Regions from separate parts of the Scandinavium sp. M-37 genome, predicted to be linked through region 1. Evidence: predicted binding sites of a transcription regulator. Region 1 holds the regulator's gene; each other region holds the start of a gene.
The links. Region 1 encodes PhoB, which activates phosphate uptake and scavenging genes when phosphate is short. Its sites were predicted from a motif close to CTGTCATAAAACTGNCNNAT; they were not measured.
Positions count from the first base shown of each region.

Region 2: a site for PhoB is predicted at 3,633-3,652, ahead of pstS (phosphate ABC transporter substrate-binding protein PstS). Genes of this name have one in related genera too.
Region 3: a site for PhoB is predicted at 3,120-3,139, ahead of glpT (glycerol-3-phosphate transporter). Genes of this name have one in related genera too.

Region 1 covers NZ_JBIGIN010000014.1:20,187-26,568, forward strand. The annotation lists gene sbcC (exonuclease subunit SbcC) at 1-2,389, opposite strand, end outside; gene sbcD (exonuclease subunit SbcD) at 2,386-3,588, opposite strand; gene phoB (phosphate response regulator transcription factor PhoB) at 3,754-4,443, shown strand; gene phoR (phosphate regulon sensor histidine kinase PhoR) at 4,465-5,760, shown strand; gene brnQ (branched-chain amino acid transporter carrier protein BrnQ) at 6,179-6,382, shown strand, end outside.
Region 2 covers NZ_JBIGIN010000019.1:29,318-35,699, reverse strand. The annotation lists gene pstB (phosphate ABC transporter ATP-binding protein PstB) at 1-507, opposite strand, end outside; gene pstA (phosphate ABC transporter permease PstA) at 555-1,445, opposite strand; gene pstC (phosphate ABC transporter permease PstC) at 1,445-2,404, opposite strand; gene pstS (phosphate ABC transporter substrate-binding protein PstS) at 2,505-3,545, opposite strand; gene ACG0Z5_RS14710 (methyl-accepting chemotaxis protein) at 3,874-5,427, shown strand; gene glmS (glutamine--fructose-6-phosphate transaminase (isomerizing)) at 5,486-6,382, opposite strand, start outside.
Region 3 covers NZ_JBIGIN010000005.1:103,637-110,018, forward strand. The annotation lists gene nrdA (class 1a ribonucleoside-diphosphate reductase subunit alpha) at 1-94, shown strand, start outside; gene nrdB (class Ia ribonucleoside-diphosphate reductase subunit beta) at 193-1,323, shown strand; gene yfaE (class I ribonucleotide reductase maintenance protein YfaE) at 1,323-1,577, shown strand; gene glpT (glycerol-3-phosphate transporter) at 1,645-3,000, opposite strand; gene glpA (anaerobic glycerol-3-phosphate dehydrogenase subunit A) at 3,262-4,890, shown strand; gene glpB (glycerol-3-phosphate dehydrogenase subunit GlpB) at 4,880-6,127, shown strand; gene glpC (anaerobic glycerol-3-phosphate dehydrogenase subunit GlpC) at 6,124-6,382, shown strand, end outside.

The DNA.
Region 1 (6,382 bases):
CCTGTTGTTGCTGGAGCTGGTTTTCCAGCGTCTGTTTCAGCTCTTCAAGCTGACGGCGGGTTTCGTCATCGAGCAGCGCCGCCAGGAACGCCGCTTGGCTGGCAAACTGGCTGGCGCTGAGTGCGGAATCAAACTCTTTCTGCGCCAGGGTCAGACGCTCACGCTGCTGGTTTTCCTGCTGCTGTAACGTCTGCCACTGGCTGTGCAGCGACACGCAGTCGTGATGCACCTGTTGCCAGCCGTCGAGCGCCACCGGGGCGCGATCTTCATTTGCGGCCTCAGCCGGCAGGGTATCCAGCAGCGGTTGCAGTTGAGCCAGCTTCTGCTGAACAGATTGCTGCTGTTCGGTTTGCGTCTGCCACTGCTGGCTTTCCGCTTCACGCGCCGCCAGCCAGGCGGCCTCTTCACCGTTTGCGGGGAGCGTCAGGCCAAACCCGGCGAGAGTGTCACTCAGCGTTTGCTGGCGCTGCGCCATCTCCTGCTCTAGCGTGCTGCGCTGGTTTTTTAGCTCCAGCATCTGACGTTGCAGATTCAGACGCTGGCTGTGCTGATACAGCTGCTGTTCGTAGTTTTCCTGCTCGCTCAGCCAGGCCGCGATGTCATCTTCCGGCGTGAGGGCAATCTGCAAACCAGCCACCGTGGTTTGCCACTGGGAGGTGAGCGCTTGCTCCTGTTCGGCTACCGACTGCAGCTCGCTTTGTTCGGCCTGCTGCTGCTTAACCAGCGCGTCGAGCTGGCCTTTCAGGCTGGCCCCGGCTTCGCCAATCTGTTTGACCTCTTTTTCAAGCGCATCGCGGCGGGCTTCGTTTACGCCTGGCTTTAAGGCCTGATACTCGGCAATCGCCGGATGTTCAGCCGAACCGCAAAGTGGGCAAGGTGCGCCGGGTTGTAAACGGGCGCGTTCATCGGTGAGCTTCGCAATGATTTTCTCTTGCTCGCACAGCGTTCTGACGTCGTTGAACTGCTGCAGTTTTTCTTTGTATTGCTGGCGGCGGCTGGCCAGTTCGGCTTCGCCTTTTTCCCGTTCCTGCTGACGCTGGATTAACAGCGTTTGCAGCTGTTCGCGGCGCTTTTTCAGTGGCTGGAATTGGCTTTGCAGGACGTTCAACTGCTGTCGTAGCGGGCGGGCGGCGCTGTGCTGTTCCAGCGCGGTCGCCACGGCGGGCTCATCGAGGGTAAGCGTGGTCGGCGGTAGGGCGTTGAGCTGGCGCGTAACCTCGTTTTCGCGTTGGATAACGGTCTGTAATTGTGCCGTCTCGCGGGCCTGCTGACTAAAGGCCGCTCGCCAGCCGGTCAGCTCGCGCTGCCAGTGGCGATGATGTTCATGGGCGGTAAGCCAGTCGGTGAGGGTTTTCTGGCTGGCGGACAACTGCTGATGCTGCCGCTCGGCGCTGAGGCGCAAACGCCCACGTAGCGCCAGCTGGCTCTGTAAGCGAGTATTTACTTCTTCCGATTGCTGATGCGTTTGCGTCAGTGCGGTTTGGCTGTCCTGAAGACGGACCCATAGCGGGCGCAATCTGTCGGCGGGCTGGGCCTGTGCCAGCGTGGCGAGCTGCGGCTGGGCGGTGTTCAGCGCCGCCTGGGCTGCCGTCAGGGCCGACTGCGAGCGCGCCTGCGCTTCAGCTAACTCTGTTTCCCGGCTGAGCCACTGCTGCAAGAGTTGTGTGCGAAGCTGCTCGGTTTGCTGCTGCTTTTCTTCGTCAGTAAGTGCCTGCAAACGTTGCTGCAACGCCTGCTGTTGCTCGTCATTCAGCAAAATCATACCGGACGCCTGCGCCTGTAATTTTTCCAGCGCGATTTTGGCTTCCTTATGCTTCTCAAACACCCTGGCCGAAATCTGACCGTAAATTTCGGTGCCGGTCAGCTCTTCCAGTAGCTCGGCGCGCTCTTTCGGTTTGGCGTTGAGGAAGGCGGCAAACTGCCCCTGAGACAGCATCATCGAGCGGGTGAAACGGCCATAGTCTAGCCCGGTCAGCGAGGCGGTGAGATCCAGTTTGTCCTTCACTTTTTCAGCGAGGATCTTGCCATCGTCACAGCGCGCCAGCTCCACGCGCGGGGCCTGCAGGTTACCGTCCGGCTGGTTACGGGCGCGGTTCTGGCTCCAGAAGGCGCGATACGCCACGCCTTTGACTTCAAACTCCACTTCCGCCAGGCATTCGGCGGTATCGCGGGTCATCAGATCGTTTTGCGATTGCGACAGGGTGCTCAGGCGCGGCGTTTCGTGATACAGCGCCAAACAGATGGCATCGAGCAGGGTGGTTTTTCCCGCCCCGGTTGGCCCGGTAATGGCAAACAAACCGTTGCTGGCAAACGGCTCAGCGGTGAAATCAATTTTCCACTCGCCCTTTAATGAGTTGAGGTTCTTCAGACGCAGGCTCAAAATTTTCATGGCTGTTCCTCCCCGGAAAGCGCGCCCAGCGTTTCGTTAAACAGCTGATACAGGCGCTGTTGCTGCGGCTCTTCCAGCGTTTCCAGCGCCAGACGACGCGCAAAAACGTCTTCTACTTTTAGCTCGCTCAGGGTTTCGAGGTGTTCGTTGGCCAGAATACGCTCGCGCTGTTCGCGGCTGCGGCGCACCAGCAGCACCTCGACCGGAAGTTCATCGGTCAGGGCCTGAATTTTACGTTGGATGTCATGCAGATATTCGTCGCTGGTGATTTCGATATCCAGCCACACCGGGGCTCGGGTATCGCCGTCGCGCCACTGTTCCAGTTGGGCGCTGATGCTGGCGAAATCGCCTTTCAGCACCGCCAGTTGTTGCGTGACCGGCACCTCAAGCGGTGTCACCTCGGCCAGTTTACCGGCGCTGAAACTCACCAGGTTGACGGTTTTGGCTTTCCCGGTTTCATCAAAGCTCAGGGAAATTGGCGAACCGCAGTAGCGAATGTGCTCGCTGCCGCCAATTTTCTGCGCCCGGTGAATATGACCGAGGGCGATGTAATCCACCGGCGGGAAATTTTGCGCCGGGAAGGCATCGAGTGTGCCGATATAGATGTCACGTACCGCGTCACTTTTACTGGCCCCGACGGTGGTCAGATGGCCGCTGGCGATAATCGGCAGCTCACGCTCGCCGCGTATTTCACAGGCCTGCTGATACTGCTGCTGATAGTAATCGGTAATTGCCTGTAATAAATGCTGCTGCTTTTCGCCTGCCGTTGACCCGGCCTGGCTGACAATCACATCCCGCGGACGTAAAAAAGGCACCGGGCAGAAAATCGCCCCCGGCGTGCCGTCCCGGCGTTTGAGTACGCATGGCGACATACCGCTGCCCGCCACCACGGTGGTGTTGAGAAACGCCAGGATATCGCGGGATTCGTTCAGCGTTGCCACCGAGTCATGGTTCCCTGCCAGCACCACCAGATGGCAGCCGGTTTGCTGCAGTTTCACCACGAAGCGGTTGTACAGTTCGCGGGCGTAGCTTGGCGGCGACCCGGTATCGAAAATATCGCCCGCCACGATAATCGCATCCACCTGTTGTGCCTGTGCCGTTTCCAGCAGCCAGTCGAGAAAAGCCTGATGCTCTGCAGCGCGGCTTTTGCTGTAAAAATTCTGGCCAAGGTGCCAGTCGGAGGTGTGAAGGATGCGCATAATAAACCCGTGGCGGAAAAGCGTGGGCGTCAGTATATAGATAACAGGGCAATGACAGCAGTTTTTCAGTGTCATAATGTTAAAACCCACTATCATAAATCTGTCATAAATCTGACGCATAATGACGCCGAATAATACGCATATGATTAATAAACAGGATAAATAATGGCGAGACGTATTCTGGTCGTTGAAGATGAAGCTCCAATTCGCGAAATGGTGTGCTTCGTCCTGGAGCAAAATGGCTTTCAGCCGGTTGAAGCGGAAGATTATGATAGTGCGGTTAATCAACTGAACGAGCCGTGGCCTGATTTGGTCCTGCTCGACTGGATGCTACCGGGGGGATCGGGCATTCAGTTTATTAAGCATTTGAAGCGCGAGTCGATGACGCGCGATATCCCGGTGGTGATGCTGACCGCGCGCGGCGAAGAAGAAGACCGGGTGCGTGGCCTGGAAACCGGGGCTGACGATTACATTACCAAGCCTTTCTCGCCGAAAGAGCTGGTGGCGCGTATTAAAGCTGTGATGCGTCGTATCTCACCAATGGCGGTGGAAGAGGTGATTGAAATGCAGGGTCTGAGCCTCGACCCATCTTCCCATCGGGTCATGACCGGTGAAAACCCGCTGGACATGGGGCCGACCGAGTTTAAACTGCTGCACTTCTTCATGACCCATCCGGAACGCGTGTACAGCCGCGAACAGCTGCTGAACAACGTCTGGGGCACCAACGTGTATGTAGAAGACAGAACGGTGGATGTGCATATCCGTCGCCTGCGTAAAGCGCTGGAACACAGCGGTCACGACCGGATGGTGCAAACCGTTCGCGGCACGGGTTATCGTTTTTCAGCCCGTTTCTGATAATTGACTGGAGTGTGACCCGTGCTTGAACGGCTGTCATGGAAAAGGCTGGTTTTTGAGCTGATCCTCTGTTGTATTCCGGCCCTGATCCTCGGGGCAATTTTCGGGTATCTGCCGTGGTTTTTACTGGCGGCTGTGACCGGACTGTTGGTCTGGCATTTCTGGAACTTACTGCGTCTGTCGTGGTGGTTATGGGTCGACCGCAGCATGACCCCTCCGCCGGGCAGTGGCAGTTGGGAACCGTTGCTGTACGGCCTGCACCAGATGCAGATGCGTAATAAAAAGCGTCGTCGCGAGCTGGGTAGTCTGATCAAACGCTTTCGTAGCGGGGCGGAATCGCTGCCCGATGCGGTGGTTCTGACCACCGAGGAAGGAGCAATATTCTGGTGTAACGGCCTGGCTCAGCAGATGCTGAATCTGCGCTGGCCGGACGATAACGGACAAAATATCCTCAACCTGCTGCGCTATCCTGAATTTTCCCGCTATCTCAAATCCCGCGATTTCAGCAAACCGCTCAATCTGGTGCTCAACACCGGACGGCATCTGGAAATCCGCGTGATGCCCTACAGCGAACAACAGCTCCTTTTAGTGGCGCGCGACGTGACCCAAATGCACCAGTTAGAAGGTGCCCGGCGGAACTTTTTTGCCAACGTCAGCCATGAGTTGCGCACGCCGCTAACGGTGTTGCAGGGCTATCTGGAGATGATGCAGGAGCAGACGCTGGAAGGTGCGCCGCGTGAAAAAGCGCTGCACACTATGCGCGAACAAACCCAGCGCATGGAAGGCCTGGTGCGTCAGCTACTCACCTTATCGCGTATTGAAGCCGCTCCGCTGGCGGCGCTAAACGAAAAGATAGATGTGCCGATGATGCTACGGGTCGTGGAGCGCGAGGCGCAAACGCTCAGCCAGCAGAAGCATACTCTGCATTTCGATGTTGAAGACGACTTGCAGGTGCTGGGGAGCGAGGAGCAACTGCGCAGCGCCATCTCCAACCTGGTGTATAACGCGGTAAACCATACCCCGGAAGGCACGGAAATTAGTGTGCGCTGGCAACGCGCGCCGCACGGGGCGCTGTTCAGCGTGGAAGATAACGGGCCGGGTATCGGGCCGGAACACATTCCACGCCTGACGGAGCGCTTCTACCGCGTCGATAAAGCCCGTTCCCGGCAAACCGGCGGCAGTGGCTTAGGGCTGGCTATCGTCAAACATGCGGTCAATCATCACGAAAGTCGCCTCGATATCGAAAGCATCCCCGGCAAAATGACCCGCTTTAGCTTCCTGTTGCCGGAACGTTTAATTGCCAAAAAAAGCGATTGATGGCAGGGATGTCAGGAAAAATTGACAAAGACCGTCGCAAGCCGGTTTTTTAACTTTCCAGTTAACCAGACGGCGAACAATTAACGAACGTCTGTTGCTTTTTTGTTCGCATGATTGGCCAGAGGTTTTTCGTAAATCCGGTTAATCATGCTGAGAGTAAATTCGATCTTGCTATAATCCTCTGGTTTCACGATCCCTTATTGCTTTAAAACGTTATAAGCGTTTAAATTGCCCCCCATGCAGTCGCAGTCTGACTGCCTTTGCGCGATAAACCCAATAACTATTCTTTGCGCGCGAACGTTGGGAGTGTTTCCCACTGCATTATTCGCCATAGTTGTTCTTTTCCGCATCGGTTCCGCAAGGATTAGCGCGACGATTTTTTTCTTTCAACACCACATCCACAGGCAGTAAAGAGTTTATGACCCATCAGTTAAAATCACGCGATATCATCGCGTTGGGCTTTATGACCTTTGCGTTGTTCGTTGGCGCGGGCAACATTATCTTCCCTCCAATGGTCGGTTTGCAGGCAGGCGAGCACGTCTGGACTGCGGCTTTAGGCTTCCTGATTACGGGCGTTGGCCTGCCGGTTCTGACCATCGTTGCGCTGGCAAAAGTCGGTGGC
Region 2 (6,382 bases), on a different contig from region 1:
GGCGATGCCACGCGCGATACACAGACGCTGCTGCTGACCACCGGAGAGAGAATATCCGCTCTGATGCAGCTTATCTTTGGTTTCGTTCCAAAGTGCGGCCTTGGTCAACGCCCATTGCACACGCTCGTCCATGTCGGCACGCGACAGCTTTTCAAACAGACGCACGCCAAAAGCGATGTTGTCATAAATCGACATCGGGAACGGGGTCGGTTTCTGGAACACCATCCCCACTTTGGCACGCAGCAGGGCGATATCCTGGGTGTTAGTCAGAATATTATCGCCATCCAGCAAAATTTCGCCTTCCGCACGCTGCTCTGGGTACAGTTCAAACATTTTGTTGAACGTACGCAGCAGGGTGGATTTACCGCAGCCCGACGGGCCGATGAACGCGGTGACCTGGTTTTTGGCGATGTCCAGGTTGATGTTCTTCAGCGCATGGAACTTGCCGTAGTAGAAGTTCAAATCGCGAACAGCAATTTTACCCGGGGCAGTATCAACCATACTCATCTCAATCTCTTCCTTATTCGACGCCGCCTTTCGCCGCGCCGTAAAAATTAACCGTGTTTCTGCTTCGCGAAAATGACGCGCGCCAGAATGTTAAGCAACAGTACGCACAGGGTAATGATCAGCACCCCGGCCCAGGCCAGTTGTTGCCATTCGGCAAACGGGCTCATGGCAAATTTGAAAATGGTCACCGGCAGGTTGGCAATCGGCTGCATCATGTCGGTGCTCCAGAATTGATTGGAGAGCGCGGTAAACAGCAGCGGGGCGGTTTCACCCGCGATACGCGCCACCGCCAACAGCACACCGGTCATGATCCCGGAGATGGAGGCTTTCAGCGTAATCGCCGAAATCATTTTCCATTTCGGGGTGCCCAGCGCATACGCCGCTTCACGCAGGCTGTCCGGCACCAGTTTCAGCATGTTCTCGGTGGTTCGAATCACAATCGGCACCTGCAACAGCGCCAGCGCAATCACCCCCGCCCAACCGGAGAAGTGCTGCATCTTCGCCACCACAATGGTGTAGACGAACAGACCCACGACGATAGACGGTGCGGAAAGCAAAATGTCGTTGATGAAGCGAATCACTTCGGCAAGCCAGGATTTGCGGCCATATTCCGCCAGCCAAATCCCCGCCATGATGCCCAACGGCGTACCGATCACGGTCGACCACAGGATCAACAGGCCGCTACCGGCCAGGGCGTTGGCCAGCCCCCCGCCCGCCGTATTCGGCGGCGGGGTCATTTCGGTGAACAGCGCCAGCGACATGCCGTCGATGCCACGCGTGACGGTTGAGAACAGGATCCACACCAGCCAGAACAGGCCAAAGACCATGGTCGCCATCGATAGCGTCAGGGCGATGCGGTTTTTGAAGCGACGACGGGCCTGCATTTTGCGGCGGGATTCGAGCAGCGCTGCGGTGGTTTGCATTTCAAGAGTCGTCATTAGCGTGCCCCCTCGTTTTTCGCGAGGCGTTTAATCATCAGCTTGGATACGGCCAGAACGATAAAGGTGATCACAAACAGAATCAGGCCCAGTTCCATCAATGCCGCAACGTGCAGGCCAGATTCCGCTTCGGCAAATTCATTCGCCAACGCAGAGGTGATGCTGTTGCCCGGCATGTACAGCGAGGCACTGTCGAGCTGGTAGGTGTTACCGATGATAAAGGTCACCGCCATGGTTTCACCCAGTGCGCGACCCAGACCAAGCATGACCCCGCCGATGACCCCATTTTTGGTGAACGGCAGCACGATACGCCAGATGACTTCCCAGGTGGTGCAGCCAATGCCGTAGGCCGACTCTTTCATCATCACCGGGGTTTGTTCGAACACATCGCGCATGACCGCCGCAATGTAAGGAATAATCATGATCGCGAGGATAACCCCCGCCGCCAGTAGGCCGATACCGAACGCCGGGCCAGAGAACAGCGCGCCGACAAACGGGATAGCGGAAAGCACATTACCCACCGGCTCCTGGAAGTAGGTCGCGAACAGCGGGGCGAAGATGAACAGACCCCACATGCCGTACACGATACTCGGAATGGCGGCTAACAGTTCAATGGCGATACCCAGCGGACGCTTCAGCCAGTTCGGGGCCAGCTCCGTCAGGAACAAGGCAATACCAAAACTTACCGGAACGGCAATCAGCAGGGCAATAATCGAGGTGACCAGCGTGCCGTAAATTGGCACCAGCGCACCGTAGATATCATTCGGGGCATCCCACTCTTTGGTCCACAGGAACGAAAAACCAAATTTCTGAATGCTCGGCCAGGCGGAAACGATCAGGGAGATAATGATGCCGCTGAGCATCAATAGCACAATCAGCGCCGCCAGTTTTACCAGCACGCCGAAAATGATGTCACCCTTTTTACCCGGTGGGTTAAATGCAGGCTTGGTTGCAGCCATAAATTACTCTTCAGTTAAAGACGTCTTACGAATACGCCCGGTAGCGCTAACGCTGACCGGGCCTACAGTCGGAACTGTAATATTCGTCAAAAATATCCTGTTAGTACAGCGCTTTACCGCTGCTATCTTTCACGTTGGTTTTCCATGCAGCACGTACCTGCTCAACCACGCTGTCCGGCAGTGACGCATAATCCAGGGCGTTAGCTTCTTTGGCACCGTTTTTGTAGGCCCAGTCGAAGAACTTCAGTACTTCAGCACCCTGCTCCGGCTTCTTCTGATCTTTGTGAACCAGAATGAAGGTGGTAGAGGTGATTGGCCACACGTCGTCGCCTTTCTGGTTGGTCAGGTCCTGCGCGAAGGATTTGCTCCAGTCAGCGCCTTTGGCGGCGTTGGCAAAGCTCTCTTCGGTCGGGCTGACAGATTTGCCATCGGCGGAAACCAGTTTGGTGTAAGCCAGGTTGTTCTGCTTCGCGTAAGCATATTCAACATAACCGATTGAGCCCGGCAGACGCTGTACGAACGCGGCGATGCCGTCGTTGCCTTTACCGCCCAGGCCAGTCGGCCAGTTAACGGTTGAGCCTGCGCCGATTTTGGATTTCCACTCTTCGTTCACTTTCGCCAGGTAGCTGGTGAACACGAAGGAAGTACCCGACCCGTCAGCACGACGTACAACGGCGATGTTCTGAGAAGGCAGTTTTTTGCCCGGGTTCAGCTTGGCAATGGCTTCATCGTCCCACTTCTTGATTTTGCCCAGATAGATGTCACCCAGGGTTTTCCCGTCGAGCACCAGTTCACCGGATTTGAAGCCCGGCAGGTTAACTGCCAGCACGACGCCGCCGATCACAGTCGGGAACTGGAACAGGCCTTCCTGTGCCAGTTTGTCGTCAGACAGAGGTGCATCTGAAGCACCGAAATCCACGGTGTTAGCAGTTATTTGCTTCACACCACCGGAGGAGCCGATACCCTGATAGTTGACCTTGTTACCGGTCTCTTTCTGGTAGGTATCCGCCCATTTGGCATACACCGGCGCAGGGAAGGTTGCACCAGCGCCCGTCAGGCTTGCTGCTGCAAAGGCAGAGAAAGCGCTCATTGATAAGGTCGCGGCGACAACAGTTGCGACAGTGGTACGCATAACTTTCATAATGTCTCCTGCAGGATTTCGTAAATCGTTGTTTAAGTGGCTACGTTGAGCAAAATAGGACAAACAGGTGACAGTTAAATGTACGAATTATGACAGTTTTATGACATGGAAAATTTGCGTTAAATAATCTCTTTTTTCCATTTATTTTTCATGATGTTATGAATAATTGTGACATTTACTTGTCAGTGAAATTTTCTTTTTGTGACACTGCAAACGTTAGCTGAATATGACAGATTGTCATCTTAATAATGGTGAAAAAATCGACTTTAGTTTCTGCCGTTTCGACCGATGTTGTTAATAAGCCCGCAACATTTAATGGATAAAAACAGTGCTGAACAACCTTCGAGTCGTGACCGGAATCATTATCGTATTAACCCTTTTTTGCGTTTTACAGCTGGTCAGTGGGGGACTGTTCTACTCCGCCGTGGACGGCGATCGGCGCAACTTTCAAAAATCTGACATCCTGAATTCACAGCTGGAAAATCTGGGCGACAGCGTCAATACCCTGATTAAAACGCGTGTGACCATCAACCGCGTCGCCATTCGCTTTCTGAAAAACCAACGCGATCCGGATTCCCTGCGGGCCATTAATGAACTGCTGGGCACCGCCGGAAAATCGCTGGCCGAGGCCGAGACCTATTTCAGCCAGTATAAAAACCTGCCGCTGGTCGAAGGGCAGCAACAAGCGCTCGCCAGCGAAATGGAAAAAACCTACCGCCAAATGTCCGGGCTATTAAAATCCTCGATCGGTTTTTTACAGCAGGATAACTATGCCGCGTATGGCAATCTGGATGCACAGCAGGCACAGGATGCGATGGAAGCCAGCTACCTTCACTGGCGCGCCGAAAATACTACCCTGCTGCACGCGGCCACCGAAATGAACAAACAGGCGTTTACCCAGATGCAGTGGACGCTGGCAGGCATTTTTCTCGCGGTGCTGATTACCCTGGTTATCCTTTGGTTTGGCCTGCAAAATCTGCTGCTGAAGCCGCTGAAAGCGGTGGTGGAACATATTCGAATCATCGCCAGCGGCGACCTGACGCATCACAACCCGGCACGTGGATGCCTTGAAATCACCCATCTGGCGCAAAGCCTGGCGCATATGCAGCAGGAACTGGCGCAAACGGTGAACGCCGTGCGCAGCGGTTCCGATACCATTTACACCGGTGCCAGTGAGATTGCTTCGGGCAATAACGATCTCTCCGCGCGAACCGAAGAACAGGCGGCGTCGCTGGAGCAAACGGCCGCCAGCATGGAACAGCTGACGGCGACAGTGAAACAAAATACCGATAACGCCCGTCAGGCAGCGCAACTGGCCAGCACCGCATCGGACACCGCCGCGCTCGGCGGTCAGGCCGTGGGGAACGTGGTCGATACGATGCAGAAAATTGCGGAAAGCTCGCAGCAAATCGCGCACATCACCGGCGTCATTGACGGGATTGCTTTCCAGACCAATATCCTGGCACTTAATGCGGCGGTAGAAGCTGCGCGCGCCGGCGAACAGGGCCGTGGATTTGCCGTTGTGGCGGGGGAAGTTCGCACCCTGGCCAGCCGCAGTGCGCAGGCTGCCAAAGAGATTAAAGGCCTGATTGATACCTCAGTAAACCAGGTCAGTACCGGATCACATCAGGTCTCTGAAGCCGGAGAAACAATGAAGGAGATCGTACGCGCGGTTTCAAGGGTGAGCGATATCATGGGCGAAATCACTACCGCCTCGGAAGAACAGAGTCGCGGCATTGAACAGGTCAGTTTGGCGGTTTCACAGATGGACAGCGTGACACAGCAAAACGCCTCGCTGGTGGAACAGTCCGCTTCGGCATCGGCGTCACTGGAAGAACAGGCTGAGCAACTGCGCCTGGCCGTCGCCACTTTCCGCCTGTAAACCTTAGTCGAAAAGAAAAGCCCTGCGGATGCAGGGCTTCAGTGTATTACTCAACGTCTTACTCAACCGTTACGGATTTCGCCAGATTGCGCGGCTGGTCAACGTCGGTGCCTTTGATCAGCGCCACGTGATAGGCCAGCAATTGCAGCGGCACGGTGTAGAAGATAGGGGCAATCACCTCTTCCACATGCGGCATCTCGATGATGTGCATGTTATCGCTGCTGTTGAAACCGGCATCCCGATCGGCGAAGACATACAGCACGCCACCACGGGCACGCACTTCTTCGATGTTGGATTTCAGTTTTTCCAGCAGTTCATTGTTCGGGGCAACCACGATAACCGGCATATCGGCGTCGATCAGCGCCAGCGGGCCATGTTTGAGCTCGCCTGCGGCATACGCTTCCGCATGGATGTAGGAGATCTCTTTCAGCTTCAGCGCGCCTTCTAGCGCAATCGGATACTGATCGCCACGGCCCAGGAACAGCGCGTGATGCTTGTCGGAGAAATCTTCCGCCAGCGCTTCAATGCGTTTATCCTGCGACAGCATTTGCTCGATACGGCTCGGCAGCGCCTGCAGACCGTGCACGATGTCGTGCTCAATCGCCGCGTCCTGACCTTTCAGGTTAGCCAGTTTCGCCACCAGCATCAGCAGAACGGTCAGCTGCGTGGTGAACGCTTTGGTGGACGCCACGCCGATTTCGGTGCCTGCGTTGGTCATCAGCGCCAGGTCGGACTCACGTACCAGCGACGACCCCGCCACGTTACAGATGGCCAGCGAGCCGAGATATCCCAACTCTTTCGACAGACGCAGAGCCGCCAGAGTATCCGCCGTCTCACCCGACTGGGAGAGGGTGATCATCAGGCTATTGCGGCGCACCGCCGATTTGCGGTAGCGGAATTCAGACGCGATTTCGACATCACACGGAATGCCCGCCAGCGATTCAAACCAATAACG
Region 3 (6,382 bases), on a different contig from region 1:
TCACAACACCCGTGATGGCGCGGAAGATGCGCAGGACGACATGGCCCCGTCCATTCAGGACGACGGCTGCGAAAGCGGCGCATGTAAAATCTAAGCGAGTTGCCGGGTGGCGCTCTGCTTACCCGGCCTACGATTTTGTAGGCCCGGCCATTCATATGCCGCCGGGCAATAAAATCTCAACAGGACACATTCATGGCTTATACCACTTTTTCACAGACGAAAAATAACCAGCTGCTGGAACCGATGTTCTTTGGCCAGCCGGTCAACGTGGCACGCTACGATCAGCAAAAATATGACATCTTCGAAAAGCTGATTGAAAAGCAACTCTCCTTCTTCTGGCGTCCGGAAGAAGTTGACGTGTCCCGCGACCGTATCGACTATCAGGCGCTGCCTGACCATGAAAAGCACATTTTCATCAGCAACCTGAAGTATCAGACGCTGCTCGACTCCATTCAGGGTCGTAGTCCAAACGTAGCGCTGCTGCCGCTGATTTCTATCCCGGAACTGGAAACCTGGGTGGAAACCTGGGCATTTTCAGAAACCATTCACTCGCGCTCTTATACTCATATCATCCGTAACATCGTCAACGATCCGGCGACCGTGTTTGATGACATCGTGACCAACGAGCAAATCCAGAAGCGTGCTGAAGGGATCTCCCATTACTACGACTCGCTGATCGAACTGACCAGCTACTGGCATCTGCTGGGTGAAGGTACGCACCACGTTAACGGCAAAACCGTGACCGTGAACCTGCACGAGTTGAAAAAGAAACTGTATCTGTGCCTGATGAGCGTCAACGCGCTGGAAGCGATTCGCTTCTACGTCAGCTTCGCCTGCTCGTTTGCGTTCGCTGAACGTAAGCTGATGGAAGGCAACGCCAAAATTATTCGCCTGATCGCCCGCGATGAAGCTCTGCATCTGACCGGCACCCAGCACATGCTGAATCTGCTGCGCTCCGGCCAGGACGACCCGGAAATGGCAGAGATTGCCGAAGAGTGCAAACAGGAGTGTTATGACCTGTTCGTGCTGGCGGCGCAGCAGGAAAAAGAGTGGGCAGAATACCTGTTCCGCGACGGTTCGATGATTGGTCTGAACAAAGACATTCTGTGCCAGTACATTGAGTACATCACCAACATCCGTATGCAAGCGGTGGGCCTGGATCTGCCGTTCCAGACGCGCTCTAACCCTATTCCGTGGATCAACACCTGGCTGGTGTCCGATAACGTGCAGGTGGCGCCACAGGAAGTGGAAGTCAGCTCGTATCTGGTCGGTCAAATTGATTCCAATGTCGATGCCGACGACCTGAGCAACTTCCAGCTCTGATGAGCCGCGTGACCCTTCGTCTGACTGGCACCGAGTTAGTGTGCCAGGAAGAACATCCTTCGTTACTGGTGGCGCTGGAGTCGCACAATGTGGCGGTTGAGTTTCAATGCCGGGAAGGCTATTGCGGCTCCTGCCGCTGCCGGTTGGTTTCCGGCCAGGTCGACTGGCTGACCGAGCCGCTGGCGTTCATACAGCACGGTGAAATTCTGCCCTGCTGCTGTCGCGCCAAAGGCGATATTGAAATCGAGATGTAATTGTCTTGCAGGGCCTACGGGACAAGTAGGCCCGGTAAGGCATCTAGCCTCCACCGGGCACTAAAACTCAACTCCCGCGTTTCGCCTGTATTTCCCGATGATGTTTGCGCTCGCCGACCATCACCACCAGCAGTAAAACCACCGCCAGAATGCTGCCGCCGATCATCACCATAAAGCCGCCATCCCAGCCGAAGAAATCGACGGTATACCCGACGATGGCGCTCGCCGCGACGGAACCACCAAGATAACCAAACAGCCCGGTAAACCCGGCTGCCGTGCCAGCCGCTTTCTTCGGTGCCAGTTCCAGGGCGTGCAGACCAATTAGCATCACCGGACCGTAAATCAGGAAGCCGATAATAATCATACAGGCCATATCCACCCCCGGATTACCCGGCGGGTTGAGCCAGTAAACAATGGTCGCAATGGTTACCAGAATCATAAAGAACACCCCGGTCGCCCCGCGATTCCCACGGAATACTTTATCCGACATCCAGCCGCATAGCAGCGTGCCCGGGATCCCCGCGTATTCATACAGGAAGTAGGCCCAGGATGATTTGTCCAGCGCGAAATGCTTCACTTCTTTCAGGTAGGTCGGGGACCAGTCGAGAATGCCGTAACGCAGCAGATACACGAACACGTTGGCGACCGCGATATACCACAGCAGTTTATTCGGCAGCACGTACTGCATGAAAATCTGCTTGGCGGTCAGCTCCTCTTCGTTCTTCTCACTGTAGTCGTCCGGGTAATCGTTTTTGTACTCTTCAATAGACGGCAAACCGCAGGACTGCGGGGTATCGCGCATCAGAGCAAAGGCAATAATCGCCACCAGGATCGCGCCAAATGCAGGCATATACAGCGCCGCATGCCAGTCGTTAAACCATGCCATCCCCAGCAGGAACAGCAGCGGCGGCAGACCACCACCAACGTTATGCGCGCAGTTCCACACCGACACAATTCCGCCCCGCTCTTTCTGCGACCACCAGTGAACCATGGTGCGTCCGCACGGCGGCCAGCCCATGCCCTGGAACCAGCCACAGACAAACAGCAGCCCGAACATAATCATGATGCTCGACGTCGCCCACGGCACAAAGCCCATAAACAGCATCACCGCCGCCGCAAGGATCAGCCCGGCAGGTAAAAAGATGCGTGGATTCGAGCGGTCAGAGACCGAGCCCATAATGAATTTAGAGAAACCGTAGGCGATGGAAATCCCCGACAGCGCGAAGCCCAAATCACCGCGCGAGAACCCCTGTTCAATCAGATACGGCATGGCTAACGCGAAGTTTTTGCGCACCAGGTAGTACGCCGCATAGCCGAAGAAAATCCCGAGGAAAATTTGCCACCGCAAGCGGCGATAGTGCGAATCGATCTGCGCATCCGGCAGTCTCGCCGTGTGCGCGGCAGGTTTGAAAATACTGAGCATAGTCGCCTCCGTGACCATCATTATCAGGCGAGTCTCACCGGGGTGGTGCGCTCGCCATACTTATCTGCGGCTGGATGGTAGGCAAAGTGTTGACCCTGTACTGTGAAATGTCGCACAAAATGTTACAGATTTATGACACAGATTCCATTTTGAGCACGGAATCACGTTTCATTTTCGTTTTATGCTCGAATATGCTCGCAATCAAACAAACCACAGTTTTGTTGTGGCTTAATGGAATAAAACGAACATTGAGGGAATAGCATGACTCTTTCCACGGTCAGTGAAGCCGATGTGATAGTGATCGGCGGCGGTGCCACCGGAGCCGGAATAGCCCGCGACTGCGCCCGCCGTGGCCTGAAGGCCATTCTGGTTGAGCGCGACGATATCGCCACCGGAGCCACGGGACGCAATCATGGCCTGTTGCATAGCGGGGCGCGTTATGCGGTGACCGATCCGGAATCTGCCCGCGAGTGCATCGCGGAAAATGCCATCCTGAAACGCATCGCCCGCCACTGCACCGACGCGACGGAAGGTCTGTTCATCACCCTACCGGAAGATTCGCTGGACTATCAGCACACCTTTATCGAGGCCTGCCTCGCGGCAAACATTGATGCTCAGCCACTGACTCGGGCGCAGGCGCTGGCGATGGAACCTGCGGTGAACCCGAATTTGGTTGGTGCGGTAAAAGTGCCTGATGGCACCGTCGATCCTTTCCGCCTCACCGCTGCCAACATGCTGGATGCCCGCGAGCACGGGGCCGTGATCCGCACCGGCTGCGAAGTCACGGGGCTGATTCGTCAGGGCGAACGCATCTGTGGGGTGAACGTCTGGGACCGCACGCGACACACCAGCCAACAGCTTTATGCCCAGGTGGTGGTCAACGCGGGTGGGATCTGGGGGCAGCGCATCGCCGAATACGCCGAGCTGAGCGTGCGCATGTTCCCGGCCAAAGGTTCGCTGCTCATTTTCGACCATCGTATTAACCAACACGTGATTAACCGCTGCCGCAAACCGGCCGATGCTGACATTCTGGTGCCCGGAGATACGATTTCGCTGATCGGCACCACCTCCACGCACATTGATTATCGCGACATCGACTGCAACCGGGTGACGGCTGCCGAAGTGGATATTCTGCTGCGTGAAGGCGAAAAACTGGCCCCGGCGATCGCCACCAGCCGTATTCTGCGCGCCTACTGCGGGGTACGTCCGCTGGTTGCCAGCGATGATGACCCAAGCGGGCGCAACGTCAGCCGTGGCATCGTGCTGCTTGACCACGCCGCACGCGATGGCCTGGAAGGGTTCATCACCATCACCGGCGGTAAGCTGATGACCTATCGTCTGATGGCTGAAATGGCCACCGACGCAGTGTGTCGCAAGCTTAATCGTACTGTGGCCTGCACCACCGCAGAGACGCCGTTGCCAGGCTCGCAGGAACCGACTGAAAAATCACTGCATAAAATTATCTCCCTTCCCGCCCCGCTGCGCGGTTCAGCCATTTATCGTCATGGTGACAGAACCCCCGCCTGGCTCGGCGATTCACGCCTGCATCGCAGCCTGGTCTGTGAATGCGAGGCGGTAACCGCCGGAGAAGTGCAGTACGCGGTCGAAAATCTGGCGGTGAAAAATCTGCTCGATTTGCGCCGCCGTACCCGCGTGGGCATGGGCACCTGTCAGGGAGAACTGTGCGCCTGTCGCGCCGCCGCCCTGTTGCACCGCTATCAGGTTACGACCCCGGCGCAGTCGCTAAATCAACTGTCCGAATTCCTCAACGAGCGCTGGCAGGGCGTGCAGCCCATCGCCTGGGGCGATGCGTTACGCGAAAGCGAATTTACCCGCTGGGTGTGGCAGGGATTGTGCGGTCTGGAAAAGGAGCATCATGATGAAATTTGATACCGTCATCATCGGCGGCGGACTGGCGGGTTTACTCTGCGGGCTGTCGCTCACCCGGCAAGGGTTACGCCCCGCCATTATCAGCCGGGGTCAGAGCGGGCTGCATTTCTCCTCCGGCTCGCTCGATTTACTGGCTCACGCCGCGCCACAGACTTTGGCAGAGGCGCTCGACACCCTGAGCGCAGAAGAGCCGATTCATCCTTACAGCCTGCTCGGTAAAAGCGCGGTGCTCGACTATGCGCGTCAAACCGAAACGCTGCTGGCCGAGTGCGGTATCGCCATGCTGGGCCAGGTCGACCAGCCGCATCGGCGTATTACACCGATTGGCACCCTGCGCCAGGCATGGCTCACGCCGCCGGATATCGCCCTCGCCCCGCAGCAAGGGGAACGGATTGCGGTGGTCGGTATCAGCGGATTTATCGATTTCCAGCCCCATTTGGTGGCTGCCTCTTTACGCCAGACCGGCGTCAACGTCGAAGCGCTAGAGATTGCGCTCCCGCAGCTGGATGTCCTGCGCGACAACGCCTCTGAATTCCGCTCGGTGAATCTGGCGCGGATGCTCGACGACGGTGAACAGTGGCGTAGCCTCCACGCTGCGCTGCTGCCGCTGGCCAGCGAATACGATCGGCTGCTGCTGCCCGCCTGTTTCGGATTACAGGATAACGGCCTGTGGCACTGGCTGAATGAAACCCTGCCCTGTCCGGTGGCGTTGCTGCCCACGCTGCCGCCGTCGGTGCCGGGTATCCGACTGCATACGTTGCTGCAACGCCAGTTCGCTAAAAATGGCGGAGTGTGGCTGGCCGGAGATGCAGTGACCGATATTATCCACGACGGGCAAAACATCAGTGCCATCTCTACACGCAACCATGGCGACGTCCCGCTGCGCACCCGTTTTGCGGTGCTGGCCAGCGGCAGCTTCTTTAGCAATGGGCTGATTGCCAGCCGGGAAGGCGTGTTCGAACCGCTGCTGGGGCTGGACGTACTGCAATCTGCCCCACGCGAAAGCTGGACCCGACGCGATTTCTTCGAACCGCAGCCGTGGCAGCGTTTTGGCGTGCAGACGGATACCTCGCTGCGCGCGCTGCGTGACGGCAAACGCTTCGATAACCTGTTTGCCATTGGCGGCGTGCTGGGCGGGTTTGACGGCATTACGCAGGGCTGCGCCGGGGGCGTTAGCGCCGTCACAGCCCTGCACGTCGCCCGCCAGATTGCCGAACTCGCCGGAGGTCAGCCATGAGTGATACCCGTTTTGAAAGCTGCATCAAATGCACCGTCTGCACCACCGCCTGTCCGGTCAGCCGTGCGAACCCGCGCTATCCTGGCCCGAAACAGGCCGGGCCAGACGGCGAGCGTCTGCGTCTGAAAGACGGCGCGCTGTACGACGAGGCGCTGAAATACTGCATCAACTGTAAACGCTGCGAGGTTGCCTGCCCGTCAGACGTCAGGATCGGCGATATTATCCAGCGCGCCCGGGCGCAGTTCAGCCAGCAGA